Regions from separate parts of the Myceligenerans halotolerans genome, predicted to be linked through region 2. Evidence: riboswitches for the same ligand, from Rfam matches in the RefSeq annotation. Region 2 holds a riboswitch; the other holds the start of a gene.

Region 1 (3,182 bases), on a different contig from region 2:
CGGCGGCGGCGACGCGCGCCTGACAGAGCCGCAGCGGCCCGCGGACAGACAAGGCCGCGGCACACGCCGGAGCGATCAGCCGCCCGCGAACGGCGGGAGCACGTCCACTGTCGTCCCGTCCGGGACCGGAGTCCCGTCCGACGCCGCCCGGGCTCCAGCCACCAGAAGCGTGCACTTCGGCAGGACCTCGCTCAGCCCTGCCCCGTGCCGCGCGGCCAGCTCGGCCCGCAGCCCGCCTGCCGTCGTCGGGCCCGGGACGTCTTCCGTGCCGACACCCGACGCCTCTCGCGCTCCCGCGAAGTACCGCACCTGGATCATGGCGTCCCGGCCTCCGGACGAACCCAGTCACCCGACTTGCCGCCGGTCTTCGCCACGAGGCGGACGTCCGCGAGCGACACCGACTTGTCCAGGCCCTTGACCATGTCGACCACCGCCAGCCCGGCGACCGACACCGCGGTCAGCGCCTCCATCTCCACACCGGTGCGGTCGGCGGTGCGGACGGTGGCGGAGATGTGGACGCCGTCGTCGGTGACCTCGAGGTCCACCACCGCACCGTGCACGCCGATCACGTGTGCGAGGGGCAGGAGCTCGGCGGTGCGCTTGGCGCCCGCGATGCCGGCGATCCGGGCCACGGCGAGCACGTCGCCCTTCGGCACGTCCCCTGAGCGCAGGGCGGCCACGACGTCGGGCGCGCACGCGACGTGACCGGTCGCCGTCGCGGAACGAACGGTGGGCTGCTTGGCGGTGACGTCGACCATGCGGGCCTGGCCCCGGTCGTCGAGATGCGTGAAGGTCACGTGCTCAGCGTAGGAGATCGCGCGCCCGCTCTCACCGCCGTCCGTCCCTGGCGTTCCGCCCCGCTGTCGTCCCGGGGGCCGACCGGCCGGCCCCCGGGACGCGGTCATGACGAGCGAGCCGCCGAACGGGCGGCGATCCGGGCCACCGCCCGCTGCGCGCCGCGCGCGGCGACACGCTTGGCGAGCACGGCCGTCCCGGCGGCGACCGCGGCGAACACGGTCGCCTGGACCATGTCGAGTTCCGGGTCGTCAGGCTTGGTAGGTGCGTCTTTACCGGTGACCTGCTTCCAGATCAGCGCCAGAGCCTTCTGTGCCGCCCATCCGGCGGCGAACGTGAGGGCAATGGTGCCGATCTTCACCGCAAGTGTCGGTTCCGTCTCATTCTCGGCCACGGACCCACCGTATCGGCATCCGTGTCGGACAGCAGAGGTAGGCTGCCGAGAACAACGACAGGGGAGCCCCCGCCACCGAACGACGCGGGCGCTGAGAGTGCGGTTCGCCGCAGACCCTCGAACCTGATCCGGTTAGCACCGGTGGAGGAAGTCGAAAGGACCTTTCATGACCATGTTCCGCCGTACCGCCGTGACCGCGGCGACAGCTGCGTCCGCCGCGGCCGCCCTGCTGCTCACCGGCTGCACCGGGCAGCCCGCCGGCGAGCAGGACGCCGATGCCTCGCCGGCGTCGGACACCGTCACGCTCGTCACGCACGACTCGTTCGCCCTCAGCGACGGCATCCTCGAGGAGTTCGAGGAGGAGAGCGGGTACACGGTCGAGGTGAACGCCGCCGGAGACGCCGGCACGCTCGCGAACCAGCTCGTGCTGACCAAGGACGCGCCGCTCGGCGACGCGGTGTTCGGTATCGACAACACGTTCGCGTCGCGCGTCACCGACGAGGGCGTGATCTCCGGCGACCTCGAGCAGATCGACCAGGGCGACGTCTGCATCAACGCGGACAAGGAGTGGCTCGCCGAGCAGAACCTGGACGCCCCCGAGACCCTCGAGGACCTCGCCGAGCCCGAGTACCAGGGCCTGCTCGTCGTGACGAACCCCGCGACGTCGTCCCCCGGACTCGCGTTCCTGCTGGCCACGTACGACGCGTTCGGGCCCAACGGCTTCGGCGACTACTGGTCGGCGCTGCGGGAGAACGACGTCAAGGTCGTCGACTCCTGGGAGGACGCCTACTACGTCGACTTCTCCGGCGCGGACGGGGAGGGCGACCGCCCGCTCGTCCTGTCGTACGCGACGTCGCCGGCCTACACCGTGACCGAGGACGGCGAGTCGACCACCACCGCGCTGCTCGAGACCTGCTTCCGCCAGGAGGAGTACGCCGGCGTGCTGACCGGCGCCGAGAACCCGGACGGCGCCTGGGAGCTGGTGAGGTTCCTGCAGTCGGAGACGGTCCAGGCGGACCTGCCCGGTTCGATGTACATGTATCCGGCCGACGAGGACGTCGCCCTGCCCGAGGAGTGGGCCAAGCACGCCCCGCTCGCCGACGACCCGTACCAGGTGGATCCGGCGGAGATCGCGGAGCACCGTGACGAGTGGATCGAGGCGTGGACCGCGATCGTGCTGGGATGAGCGCCCGGCGGACGTCCGATCCGCGAGGGTTCCATGCGCGGACGCGTTCACGGGCCCCAGGGGGCCCTCCACTTCGGGAAAGATACGTCCGCGCCTGGTCCCCTGACGCTCCGGCAATCCGCCGAGCGCTCGCCTGGGGCACGGTCGCGCTCATCCCGCTGCTGTTTGTGGGGCTGTTCTTCGCGTGGCCCGTGGCGACGCTGGTGGCGCGCGGATTCGTCGCCGACGGCGCGCTCGACCTGACCGGGTTCGCGGACGTCCTCGGCCGCCCGCGTACCTGGCGCCTGGTCGGCCTGACGCTCGCCCAGTCCCTCCTCGGTACGGCGTTCTCGCTCCTCGCCGGACTGCCCGTCGCGTTCCTCCTGTACCGCCGCGCGTTCCCCGGCCGAGGCCTGCTGCGCGGACTGGTGACCGTCCCCTTCGTGCTCCCGACCGTGGTGGTCGGCGTGGCGTTCCGCAGCCTGTTCGTGCCCGACGGCGCGCTCGGGTTCCTCGGCCTGGAGGAGACCCTGGGCGGGATCGTCGTCGCGCTCGTCTTCTTCAACCTCTCCGTCGTGGTGCGCACCGTGGGCGGGCTCTGGGAGCGCCTCGACCCTCGCGCCGAGCAGGCGGCCGCCGCACTCGGCGCCTCGCCCCAGCGCGTGTGGTGGACGGTCACGCTGCCGTCGCTGGCCCCCGCGCTCGTCTCGGCGGCGTCGGTCGTGTTCCTCTTCTGCGCGACGGCGTTCGGCGTCGTCATGGTGCTCGGCGGCGCGCGGTACGGCACCGTCGAGACCGAGATCTGGGTGCGCACCACGCAGTTCCTCG
Region 2 (3,182 bases):
TCCCCGACTCCGAGAGCGGCGCGCGCGACGACGAACAGTCCGGCGACCCCGAGGAGTACCCGGCGCCGTCCGTCGACATCCCGCCGCACGTGCGCGCCGCCGCCGAGGCCGCCGCGCACGCCGGCGACGACGAGCCGCGCCGGACCAAGACCGGCAAGAAGCGCCGCACCTGGGCCGACGCCTTCCTCGACACCGGCAAGCGCGACCTGTCGGCCGCCGGTGGCGACGCCGCCGCCCAGCTCCTGACCCGGCTCGACGAGCTCGACCGCCGCACCGGCGAGGACGTCGCGCAAGCCCGGGCCCGCGCCGACGCCGCCGCGGAGACGGCCGACGCCGCGCGGCAGGGCCTGGACGAGGCCCGCGCCGAGACGCGCGAGGCCCGCGAGACCGCGGCCGCGCGGATCGACGACGTCGAGCAGCGGGTCACCGCCACCACCGACGCCACCGAGGCTGCGGACCGCGCGATCGCCGGCCTGCGCGAGAAGACCGAGGCACAGCGCGACGAGCTCGCCCGCCTGGCGGTATCGCTGGCCGACGCCGAGAAGTCCGCCACCGCCGCCCGCGACGCGGCGGCCGGTGCGGCGAAGAAGGCGGGCACGGCCACCGTCGTCGCGGTCGTCGCCGTCGTGCTGGCACTGGCCGCCCTCGGAGCGGCGTTCGCCCTCTGAGACGAGAGGCGGCCGGCGCACCCCGGGCGGTGTTCGCGCTGGCACCTTCATCGCCATGGCGCCCCTCGACGACTCCCCGCGGCACGCGGCGCACAGGCCTCAGCGGATGGCCTGGGATCCCCGGCCCCTCATCGCGGACCTCAAGGCCGGGGTCCAGGCGCAGCTCGCCCGGACCGACGACCCGGACACCGGACACCCGGGCGACGCGACGGTCTCCCAGCCCACCGTCGACGCCGGCATGAGCGACCCCGCGGGAGCCGACGGCGCCCGGGTCGGCGGCTCCGCGATGGTGCACGCCCCCACCCCGTCCGAGAGCAAGGACCGCAAGCACCTGCGCCGCGCCGCAGAGGCAGCCGAGGCAGCCGCCGCCCAGGCCGCCGGCGCCGCGTCCCAGGCGGCCATCACCGCCGAGCGGGCCCGGGCCGACGCACGGACCGCCCGCGAGGAGGCCGCCGCGGCACATGCGGCGGCCACCTCGGTGGTCGGCGAGCTCGCCGCCACCCGCGAGGAGGTCACCGTGCTGCACCAGGCGCTGGAGCAGGTCCAGGCCCGCGCCCGCCGCGACGTGCTCATCGCGTGGATCGCCGCCGGGGCCGCCCTGACCGCCGCGGCCGCCGGCCTCCTCATCGGATAGCGGACGGCGGGCGGGTCAGGACTCCAGGGCTCGCGCGCGGACGCCCGCGGCGTCCCAGAGCATGCCCAGGTGGTCCACCGGGCCGTGACCGCCCGGGCCGCCCACCCGCAGACTCTCGCCCCGGGCGATGGCCGCACGCAACCACGTCGTCGCACGCCGCAGCGCCTCGGGCCACGAGCCGGTCACGACCCGCAGCGTCGCCAGCGCCGAGGACAGGGAGCACCCCGTGCCGTGCGTGCTGGTGGCCACCAGGCGCGGCCCGCTGACGCCCGCCACCTCGCCGTGGGCCGAGACCAGCGCGTCCGGCGTGTCGGACGCGAGCAGGTGGCCGCCCTTGGCCAGGACCAGCACGTCGTGCACGGACGCCACCTCGCGCGCCTGCGCGAGCGCCTGCGCCCACGTGACGGCCTCGGACCCGCCGGTGAGCACGGCCAGCTCGGGGATGTTCGGGGTGACGACGTCGGCCAGGGACAGCAGGTCCCGCAGCGCCGCCTCCGCCCTCGGCTCCAGCAGGCGGTCGCCACTGGTGGCGATCATGACGGGGTCGAGCACGACGACGGGCGGGCGGACGCGCTCGAGCCAGACGCCGACGACGTCGGCCGCGCACGCCGTGCCCAGCATCCCGATCTTGACCGCGTCGACCTCGATGTCGTCGCTGACGGCGTCCAGCTGCTGGGCGACGAACGCCGCGGGCGGCGTGTGGACCGCCCGCACGCCCTGGGTGTTCTGCGCGGTCAGGGCCGTGATCACGGCCATCCCGTAGCCGCCGTGGGCGGCGATCGACTTCAGGTCCGCCTGGATTCCCGCCCCGCCCGACGGGTCGGATCCGGCGATCGACAGCACGCGCGGGACTCTCATGACGCCACCGCCGGCTCGCCCGCCGCACCCACCGCCGTCGCCGTGGCCGCAGGCAGCGGCATGGCCGTCGTCATGACCGTGGCCGGGAGACGATTCCCTGTTGCGCGCATCTCGACATTCCCTTCGCCGGCACTACCTGGATCAGGTTCGACGGGTGTGTTCTCAGCTGCCACGATTGCAGCACCCCGTGTCGATTTCTTTCCTAGTTTACGCAGCAGAAGGCTGGTTTGTCGACAAAAGTCCGGCTCGGCGCCGTGTCCGATCCATCACACCAGGGTCACGTGCACACCCGTACCGGGGCAAGCCCGGCGTCGTCACGCGCCGGCCCGGGCCAGGACCGCGCGGGCATGGCGCAGGACGGGCTCGTCCACCATCACGCCGTCCAGCGCGAACACCCCCGCGCCTCCCCCGGCCTCGTGGTCCGCCGCCGCGAGGATCCGCTCGGCACGCGCCACCTCCTCCGGGGTGGGGGCGTAGGCGTCCCGGATGACCCCGACATGCCTCGGGTGGATGCACGCCGTGGCCGCGAAGCCGGACGCGACGGCGTCCACGGCCTCCGCGCGCAGGCCGTCGAGGTCGTCGATGTCCAGGTGGACCGCGTCGATCGCCTGCTTCCCGGCCGCGCCCGCGGCCAGCAGGACCGTCGCCCGGGCATGCCGCGCCACGTCCCGGTACGCCCCCGGATCCCGTTCCCCCGGGCCGAACCGGCTGGACGTACCCCCCAAGGAGGCAACCAGGTCCTCCGCACCCCACATGAGGGCCACGACGCCCTCCCGCCGGGCGAGCGCGACCGCGTCCACGACACCGGCCGCCGTCTCGCACAGCGCCACGACGTCCAGCCCGTCCAGCACCGGCAGGCTCGCGTCCGCCTTGGCAACCATGACCGTGCGGAACGGCGTGGCCCGGACCGCCGCGAGATCGAGCTCGTGATCCGGAGTCCCGGGCGGGTTGACGCGCACGATCGTGCGCTCGGGCGCGAGAGCGAGGGCCTCGTCGGCCCCCGGCTCGCCGGAGCCGCCACG

The links. A riboswitch is a leader RNA that binds a small molecule or an ion and turns the genes downstream of it on or off. The one in region 2 is predicted to bind thiamine pyrophosphate.
Region 1: linked by a shared signal. The riboswitch ahead of ACYVK5_RS24675 (thiamine ABC transporter substrate-binding protein) and the one ahead of thiD (bifunctional hydroxymethylpyrimidine kinase/phosphomethylpyrimidine kinase) in region 2 are both predicted to bind thiamine pyrophosphate.

Annotation. Positions count from the first base shown of each region.
Region 1 covers NZ_BAAGRL010000057.1:157,790-160,971, reverse strand. Annotated here, with positions in the region: gene ACYVK5_RS24690 (MoaD/ThiS family protein) at 76-318, opposite strand; gene moaC (cyclic pyranopterin monophosphate synthase MoaC) at 315-797, opposite strand; gene ACYVK5_RS24680 (DUF4235 domain-containing protein) at 902-1,189, opposite strand; TPP riboswitch at 1,239-1,356, shown strand; gene ACYVK5_RS24675 (thiamine ABC transporter substrate-binding protein) at 1,356-2,375, shown strand; gene ACYVK5_RS24670 (ABC transporter permease) at 2,372-3,182, shown strand, end outside.
Region 2 covers NZ_BAAGRL010000021.1:183,371-186,552, forward strand. Annotated here, with positions in the region: gene ACYVK5_RS14335 (hypothetical protein) at 1-668, shown strand, start outside; gene ACYVK5_RS14340 (hypothetical protein) at 724-1,302, shown strand; gene thiD (bifunctional hydroxymethylpyrimidine kinase/phosphomethylpyrimidine kinase) at 1,318-2,160, opposite strand; TPP riboswitch at 2,261-2,358, opposite strand; gene ACYVK5_RS14350 (HpcH/HpaI aldolase/citrate lyase family protein) at 2,475-3,182, opposite strand, start outside.